Regions from separate parts of the Halobacillus shinanisalinarum genome, predicted to be linked through region 2. Evidence: riboswitches for the same ligand, from Rfam matches in the RefSeq annotation. Region 2 holds a riboswitch; each other region holds the start of a gene.

What was found. A riboswitch is a leader RNA that binds a small molecule or an ion and turns the genes downstream of it on or off. The one in region 2 is predicted to bind S-adenosylmethionine.
Region 1: it holds a riboswitch for S-adenosylmethionine, as region 2 does, so the genes downstream of both, msrA (peptide-methionine (S)-S-oxide reductase MsrA) here and metX (homoserine O-acetyltransferase MetX) in region 2, are expected to answer to the same signal.
Region 3: it holds a riboswitch for S-adenosylmethionine, as region 2 does, so the genes downstream of both, MUO14_RS22555 (phosphoadenylyl-sulfate reductase) here and metX (homoserine O-acetyltransferase MetX) in region 2, are expected to answer to the same signal.
Region 4: it holds a riboswitch for S-adenosylmethionine, as region 2 does, so the genes downstream of both, ssuE (NADPH-dependent FMN reductase) here and metX (homoserine O-acetyltransferase MetX) in region 2, are expected to answer to the same signal.

The regions. Positions count from the first base shown of each region.
Region 1 covers NZ_CP095074.1:3,805,023-3,807,223, forward strand. The annotation lists gene MUO14_RS18755 (AIM24 family protein) at 10-705, shown strand; SAM riboswitch class I at 844-964, shown strand; gene msrA (peptide-methionine (S)-S-oxide reductase MsrA) at 1,087-1,560, shown strand; gene eutH (ethanolamine utilization protein EutH) at 1,799-2,201, shown strand, end outside.
Region 2 covers NZ_CP095074.1:2,009,171-2,011,371, reverse strand. The annotation lists gene MUO14_RS09945 (homoserine dehydrogenase) at 1-137, opposite strand, end outside; gene metX (homoserine O-acetyltransferase MetX) at 134-1,201, opposite strand; SAM riboswitch class I at 1,282-1,395, opposite strand; gene MUO14_RS09935 (DUF2188 domain-containing protein) at 1,549-1,749, shown strand; gene MUO14_RS09930 (NAD(P)/FAD-dependent oxidoreductase) at 1,943-2,201, shown strand, end outside.
Region 3 covers NZ_CP095074.1:4,544,265-4,546,465, forward strand. The annotation lists gene MUO14_RS22550 (NADH:flavin oxidoreductase) at 1-451, shown strand, start outside; SAM riboswitch class I at 894-1,011, shown strand; gene MUO14_RS22555 (phosphoadenylyl-sulfate reductase) at 1,132-1,863, shown strand; gene cobA (uroporphyrinogen-III C-methyltransferase) at 1,923-2,201, shown strand, end outside.
Region 4 covers NZ_CP095074.1:3,757,262-3,759,462, reverse strand. The annotation lists gene MUO14_RS18535 (GyrI-like domain-containing protein) at 40-510, shown strand; SAM riboswitch class I at 793-901, shown strand; gene ssuE (NADPH-dependent FMN reductase) at 1,030-1,575, shown strand; gene MUO14_RS18525 (YjcZ family sporulation protein) at 1,802-1,900, shown strand.

The DNA.
Region 1 (2,201 bases), 1.8 Mb from region 2:
AACTCTTAAATGGACAATTATTCAATTGATCAATTCATTCAACAAACGAAACAAGATGAGACAGAAAGTGACTATTTTGAATTAGAAACACCTCGTATTTTAGAGGTTAATTTAACGGATCAAGTGTGGGCGAAGTCAGGTTCAATGATCTCTTACAATGGTCAAATAAAGTTTGAGCGCGAAGGGATACTGGAACATGGAGTCGGCCGCATGTTCAAGAAAGCTTTTTCAGGAGAAGGCAGCTCATTAATGAAAGCACAGGGCAGGGGTCGTTTATACCTAGCAGATCAAGGGAAGAAAATTACAATTTTTGATCTCTCCAACGAATCGATTACCGTTAATGGGAATGACCTTTTGGCTTTTGAGCCAGGTATCGAATGGGATGTTAAGTTAATGAAAAAAGTAGCAGGAATGATGTCTGGTGGACTGTTCAATATTAAACTTCAAGGCAACGGAAGGGTAGCGATTACCTCCCATTATGAGCCGTTAACTTTACTCGTTCGCCCCGGAGAATCTGTAATTACGGACCCTAATGCGACGGTAGCCTGGTCCGGGCATCTCGAACCAGAGTTTAAAACAGATATCAGTTTTAAGACATTTCTCGGAAGGGGAAGCGGGGAATCAATCCAAATGGAATTCAAAGGTGAAGGGTTTGTCATCGTTCAACCGTTTGAGGAAGTGTACACGACGGGAAGCGGATCGTAAGAAATTTATTAATCCATCAGTCATCTTCAATAGGGCTTCAGCATAATTTAACAAACAGGAGAAAAAGTTGAAGCTTCACTCTTTACTTCATTGGAAAATCGTTGTATCATGTGAATTAACAAAATAAATAATGGAAACTTCTTATCCAGAGAGGCGGAGGGACTGGCCCTTTGATGCCCGGCAACCATCGAATCAATCCACGAGATTGACGAGAACGGTGCCAATTCCTGTAGGATGGTAACATTCTAAGAGATGAGAGGATCGTACGGAATATTACGACCCCTTTTCTTATACTGGATAAGAAAAGGGGTTTTTTGGTTTTAAAACCGTCAAACTCTCTTTGAAGAAGAAGTTCCGCATTAACAGAAGGGAAGATGAGTTATGGCAACAGCTATTTTTGGTGCAGGGTGTTTCTGGGGCGTCGAGCCCTTTTTTGAGCGTTTTGATGGAGTGACTGCAACACGGGTTGGATACACAGGCGGTCACGTTAAGAATCCGACATATGATCAAGTGAAAACGGGAACAACGGGTCATGCAGAAGCTGTAAAGATTGAATATGATGCAACTGTTCTGACATACGAAGAGTTGATTAATATCTTTTTTGAGGCGCATGATCCAACAACTCGCAATAAGCAGGGTATGGACGTAGGTCATCAATATCGATCTGCTATCTTTTATACCAATGAATTAGAGCAGGCGATTGCGGACGAAAAGATTAAGCAGTGGGAAGCAAAAGGGATCTTTAAACGTCCGATTGTAACGGAGGTAGCAAAAGCTGAAGTTTTCTATGATGCGGAAGAATACCATCAAAAATATTCACAAAAGAATGGAGCAGTTGCTTGCGGAATCAGCTAATTAAAAATAGGAGTGAGCCTTCCTTTTAATAAGGAGGGTTCTTTTTTTATATCTAAAATGGAATAGAGTGTTAAAATAGATCGACAGTGATCTAGCTTGAGATGAATCAAGGGTGGTGGTCACTCTTTTTTCAATTAAAGCCAATGATTAACGAAAAAAGCTTGAAGACTTGATTATAAACAGCACAATCTTTAATAGTTACGTATAATTATAGGCGGTTAGGAGGATACAGGATACCATGTGGTTTAATGAGGGATTACTTATCATCATGACACTTTTTATGGTCATTGGAGCAGTAGATTACTATCTTTTACATAATCGATGGGGCTTAGGGGAGCGATTTTACGATGCTTTTATGATGATGGGGCCGCTTGCGCTTGCAATGGTTGGAATTATTTCGTTGGCCCCTGTTCTATCCGCATGGTTAGCTCCTATTATTACGCCACTATACCAGTGGCTTGGGGTTGATCCATCGATGTTTGCATCAACGATATTAGCGATTGATATGGGGGCCTATCAATTAGCAGAAGCCCTCGCTGAGAGTGACGATGCAGCGGTTTTCTCTTGGGCGTTTCTCGGGACGATGATGGGACCTACACTGGTTTTTACCATTCCAATTGCCTTAACGATGATTGCAAAAG
Region 2 (2,201 bases):
TTGTCTTGAACGAGGACACCACATAACTGTACTGATTCTCCTGTTAAATGGGTTAGCTGTTTCTGTTTGTTCTGCAGAATTTGATAAACGCCCTGTCCGACTGTTCCAAATCCTAGAATCGCTACTTTGGTTGTCAAGCTTCATTCACTCCCTCGTTCAATTTATCGCCAAGCCACGACCCCCATTCTCCAAATTCCACGAGAAACCCGTCGTGTCCATAGTCCGTTTGCACATGATAATGCTCACCTTGAGGGGCATACTCACTAAAGGGCTGAATCAATTCTTTTGGATAGAGAAGGTCGTGTTCAAAGCTTACGGTGTATAGGTGCGGTTTATAATTCTCAGCTGTTTCCTGTAAGGTACCGCGTCGTCTTCTAATATCATGGTTGTTCATGGCTTCTAATAAATAGAGATAGCTATTCGCATCAAAACGCTGCTTTATTTTTTCACCTTGATAATTTAAATAGGACTGGATCGAATAAAGAGCATCCCCTTGCTCCCGTGCAAACCTTTTATGAAAAAGAGGACCGCTTCTGTACGTAACCATACCGGTCATTCGGGCAATCTCAAAACCGTGCAACTCGTCATTAGACCTGTAGTCCCCCTCATTATAAGCCGGATCATCCTGAATAGCCCTTGCCCCAATATGGTTAAAGGCAATCCCGTAATCACTTAAATAGGGAGTGGCAGCTAAAACATAGAGTTGTTTCATAAAGTCCGGATAAAGCATTCCCCATTCAAGTGTTTGCATGCCCCCAAGCGAACCGCCCGCCACAGCATGAAGTTTGGTAATTCCCAACTTTTCAAGTGCTTTATATTGGGAACGAACCATATCGCGGATTGTTACGTTTGGAAAATCCTGACGGTACAACTCACCAGTCTCAGGGTTTATACTTGCAGGGCCAGTTGAGCCATGGCATCCTCCAAGTACGTTAAACGTGATCACTTGAAACTGGGTAGTATCAATCGGACATTGCTCCCCGACAAGACCTGCCCACCAGCCAGGGCTTTCTTTAGAACCAATGGCGTACTGATTTCCAGTTAAGGCATGGCAAAGAAGAATGACGGGGGCGTTCGTTGACCCATAATGCTCAAAAGCCAGCTCCACCTGAGGAAGCGTTTCACCAGATTCAAATGTAAAGTCTCCAATCGAAACTTTTTCTGTTGTCTGTTGCTGTTCAGTAGGGTTTTGCAATGACATGCTTCATCCCTCCTTCGTAATGATTTCCATATAAAAAACCCTCTTCTTTAGTAAGAAGAGGGCGTATGTATCGATTCCTCCTCTTATCTGTCAGATCTAGCTTCGATCTGTAGGAATTAGCACCTTTTCAAGCCGATTACTTGAAGGTTGCCGGGCGTCACAGGGCCTAGTCCCTCTGCCACTCTCGATAAGAGATATTCAGTTCACTTACTTTTTTAAATGTATGTTTCGAATTATAAAAGGAGAATGTAGTATTGTCAAACTATTTTTGAAAATGAATCAGAACGTTTGAGGAGGTTTTGTGGTGGGAAGACTGATTGTAGACGATAAATAGAGGAGAGATTTAGATGAAGGAATATAGTGTTGTACCAAATAAGGATGTTACAGGTTGGTTAGTAAAAATTGAAGATGTCGCACCAACCGATTTATATGATGAACGGGATACAGCGGTCGAGAAAGCAACTGAATTAGCGGAGAACGATAAGCCGAGCCGAGTGCTTATCATGGATCAAAATCATAATGTAGAACAAGAAAAGAAGTTTGAATAGAGGAAAAGGCTCCCGCGAAGGGAGTCTTTTTTACTGCAGGAAGTTGAAATATGCAATTATGCTGTTTTATGTGCAATAAAAGGGAATTTCGTGCAATTAATTCGCTGCGGTCCACCTTTCAAACTCCTAACTAGCTGTTTTTGTGAAAAAACGTTACGCTAAAGAAAATAGGGAGCGAAGGATGTGCGGGGAGATGGAAAAACATGTGGGTGTTGTGATTATAGGGGCAAGAGTGGCAGGGGCGAGCCTGGCGATCTTACTTGGAAAAAAAGGGAAGCGGGTGCTGCTGATTGATAAGGCTTCTTTTCCGAGTGATACGTTATCTACACACCATATGTCACATGTGAATTATTTAGGGAAACTGGGTGTGCTGGAAGAGGTTGAAGCGAAGGGCTTACGAAAAATTAATAGAATGCGTACCTATATTGGTGATAGTTTTGTAGAGGGCCCGA
Region 3 (2,201 bases), 2.4 Mb from region 2:
CGGGCTTAATTTTCCAATCATCTTCCGGTTTTCTCAATGGAAAATGAGTGACTATAAGGCCAAACTTGCTGAAACACCAGATGAATTAGAACGGTTCCTCACGCCTCTTGTAGAAGCGGGAGTCGATATTTTCCACTGTTCTACTCGTCGTTTCTGGGAGCCGGAGTTTGAGGGATCCGACTTGAATTTGGCAGGATGGACGAAGAAACTGTCTGGTAAACCAGTGATATCTGTAGGATCAGTCGGGCTCGATGGAGAATTCACAAGTTTCTCTGGTGCTAACACCACCAGCCTGGACGGTCTCATGAAGAAACTTGATCATGGGGAGTTTGATTTAGTAGCTATCGGGCGCTCTTTATTAATGGATCCGGAGTGGGTGAGGAAAGTTCGGGAAGGCAGGGAAACGGAGCTATTACCTTTTGATAAAGTTGCTCTTAAACATCTAACCTAACCTTACTGAATCAGCTAACTACTGAACAAAGGTGTTTTACCAGGGGAATTTCCCGGTAAAACACCTTTTTGTTTAATTTTTACTTAGCTCTCGTCAGGCGATATACTCTTGCCAAAATGGCGACTAACCTTCATATTAAAAAGAGAAGGAGGTTCGACATGCGACACGATATTAAACCTAATGAACGAGCTTTCTCTACCAAAGAGGTGGCAGAAGAACTGAACATCGCAATGCCGGCTGTTGGCAGGTATTCCTAGAGCTGATATCTGGGATTAACACTAGATGTAAATAATTTACTTAACGTTAAAATTTTATGAACCGGTCCTTTTTCAGAAAGTCAGAAAGTATGAAAAATTAATAATTTTTCAATAAACCATTGACATTTTTTCTAAAAGGGAATAATATATTTACCAATATCAAATACCACAAATTCACAATTTAATTCTTATCGCGAGAGGTGGAGGGACTGGCCCTTTGAAGCCTCGGCAACGGGTCTGGTGATGATTCATCAGAGACTGTGCCAATTCCAGCGGGTGCTTTGAGCACTTGAAAGATAAGAAGATGGGTAGCTATATGTTTGAAGCCAAAACCTCTCTTCTTATTTTTATTAAAGAAGAGAGGTTTTTTAAATGTTAAATTTACTTGTTTACAAGACTTTGCTTTAGTAGAAGGAGGAAAATATGAGCAATACCATCGTTTCGTATGAGAATTTCTCTGGCGATCCATTTGAAAGCTGGCACCCTAAGGATGACACAAAAGGAGCAGCCGAGGTATTAGAGTGGGCTTATCAGTCTTATGGTGAATCAATCGTCTATGCTTGTAGTTTTGGAGCAGAAGGCATTGTGTTGATTGATTTGATTTCTAAAGTGCAGAAAGATGCAGAAATTGTTTTTCTTGATACAGATGTTCACTTTCCGGAAACCTATGAACTGATCGAAAAAGTGAAGCGGAGATACCCAGAACTTCACATTCATATTAAGAAACCGGATTTGACTTTAGATGAGCAAGCGAACGAGTATGGTCCAGCATTATGGAAAAAGCAACCGGGCCAATGTTGTTATATCCGAAAAATCAAGCCGCTTGAAGATGCGCTTCGTGGGGCAACCGCCTGGATTTCAGGGCTGAGGCGAGAACAGTCTCCGAGTCGAAGTCACACTGATTTTGTAAATAAGGATGAACGGTTTCAGTCGATTAAGGTATGCCCCCTAATCTACTGGACATGGGAAGACGTTTGGCATTATATCCGAGTAAATAGCTTGGATTACAATGAATTACATGATCAAGGATACCCAAGTATCGGCTGCATGCCTTGTACAGAGCCAGTAACTGAACAGGGGGACGTTCGCTCTGGGAGGTGGCAAGGGTTTAATAAAACAGAATGCGGTCTCCACACTTCTGGAAACCAGGCATAAGTAGATTATTTCTTTAAGCTAACTTGAAAATTCATTGCAACAAGGAAAGGAGGCGGCTTATGAAAAAAGTTTATATCGTCGGTGCAGGACCTGGTGACCCTGATTTAATTACAGTGAAAGGCTTGAAGGCCATTCAGCAGGCGGATGTCATTCTATATGATCGATTGATTAACAAAGATTTACTTGATGAAGCGAGGGACGAAGCGGAATTGATTTATTGCGGCAAGCGTCCGAATCATCACTCGTTAGACCAACAAACCATTAATGGGCTGCTTTGTGATTTTGCCTTGCAAGGGAAAACCGTGACCCGTCTAAAAGGCGGAGATCCCTTCGTTTTT
Region 4 (2,201 bases), 1.7 Mb from region 2:
TAACCGACATACTGAAAGAACTTGAAAGGAGCAAGAACCATGAAGCATACTATTGTTGAGAGAGATGCTTTTCAAGTCGCAGGCATTAAAAAAGAAATTTCATGTGATAACGAGGACAAGGATATCCAACTACTCTGGGGAGAGGCCACCAAAAGTGGAATCGCCGATTTACTGGTTCAATTAAATAACGGACAAATTAACGGTCTATTAGCAATCTACGACAACTATAATGAAACGCAAAACACATGGGACTATTGGATCGCTACACAATTCCATGGTAACGTCCCCGATGAATTATCGAGCTTTGAAGTTCCTCCTTCAAGGTGGGTTGTATTTGAAGTACACGGACTCATTCCAGAAGCTATAGAAAATGTATGGAAGCAGATTGATTCAGGATGGTTGCCCTCTAATGGATATGAAACAGCGGATATAGCATCACTCGAAGTCTATAAAGAATTTTATCCCTACCATTCAGATTCGTATTCTGAAATCTGGGTTCCAATAAGATAGGCTCTATAAGGAGTACTGATTAACATTAGAAATAGAATAATAATTAATTAACTTTAATACAAAGGTATTGGCATCATTAATCAAAAATAGCGGGACTCGATGTCTCCTGTCTGGCGATGTCTGGTATGTATTAAAAAGTGATTTGTCACAGGATACCTCCGTAACTCAACAAGATACCCCGCCATTATTTAAGACGCCCATTTTCAGAATTCATTTACTCTTTTCAAAAATTACCTTGACATTATTAGGAGAATCATATTAAGATTAGACTCAAATTTAATAAGCTTATCTAGAGAAGCTGAGGGATCTGGCCCTGTGAAGCTTCAGCAACCTCTGATTGATGTCAGAAAGGTGCTCCGTCCAGCAAGATCTTTATCTTGGGAGATAAGAGCGGCATTTTTATAGCTAACCCTCTTTTCTCATTAAAGAAAAGAGGGTTTTTATATGTGTGGAATAGTTCCAACCAATGAATAAAACGTAGAATAGTTGAGCATTTATTTTAAGAAAGGGAGAGGTCATATGAGTGAAATTGTACTGTTATCTGGAAGCCCTTCTGAGCAATCAAGGTCAGAGCTTGTATTAGATTATTTAGCAAAATTGGTCGATCAGGAAGGACGATCTACAGAGAAGATTTCCGTACGCAATGTGTCACCGGAAGATTTATTTTATGCACGCTATGAAAGTGAGGCGATTGAAGAAATTGCAACGACGATTCAACAGGCAAAAGGAGTTATTGTTGCTTCCCCTGTATATAAAGCGTCGTACTCTGGAATTCTTAAGGCTCTAATTGATTTACTGCCACAGGATGTGTTAAAGGACACCCCCGTCTTCCCAATTATGACCGGTGGCAGCAAGTCCCATTTGCTTGCGATTGAATATGCGTTAAAACCATTACTGGCTACGTTAAAAGGACAAAATTTAAAGGGCGTGTATTTGCTTGACAATCAAATTAATAAGTCTAGCCGAGCACGACCGATAACGAATGAAGATTGTGACCAACGCCTGAAGAAACAACTTGTATACTTCCTTGAGATGATTCAAAAGCAAGTCCCTCTAGCCTTTTAAATTTGGGAAGTATTTTCGCCAGCAAAGATTATAGCCAAACAACTGGATGTCGTCATCATTTGGTTGTAAATAAGCGCTTCCCCTTTAACGGGTAAATTGCCCCCCTAATCCATAGCCCCTCACGTAACCACTGGTCTATGCAAACGCCTATTTTTTGTAAAAATGGTGTGCTGTACCTTCCAATAGGTGATGTTTTAAATATGCTAACTGAAAAGGGGGTGTAGTTATGAGTGGATATGCTGGTGGAGGATTTGCTATGATTGTAGTCCTCTTCATCCTACTAATCATCGTTGGAGCAGGTGGCTTTGGCGGATATGGTTATTAGGTTTAAATAGAAGAAGCTGTTAGGATGGCCCCTTAGGTTAATAGTCCGTGTAAAAAAGGCTGCATATCTCCTGGCGAGGAGTATGCAGCCTTTTGATTATTTATTTGCAAAGATTATTCTAGCTATGATTAGTTTACTGTCAATATTTAGTCCTGCTACAACCTCTTTATTTATGTCCATTTGGTATAAAGCAAAATTGTCATAGAAATGAACGATAAGAAGGTCCCCAACGAATTTCAAGGGTCAATCATGTGTAATAACCGAGAGAAATGTGAAAAATTACAGTTGAACATTCCCCTTG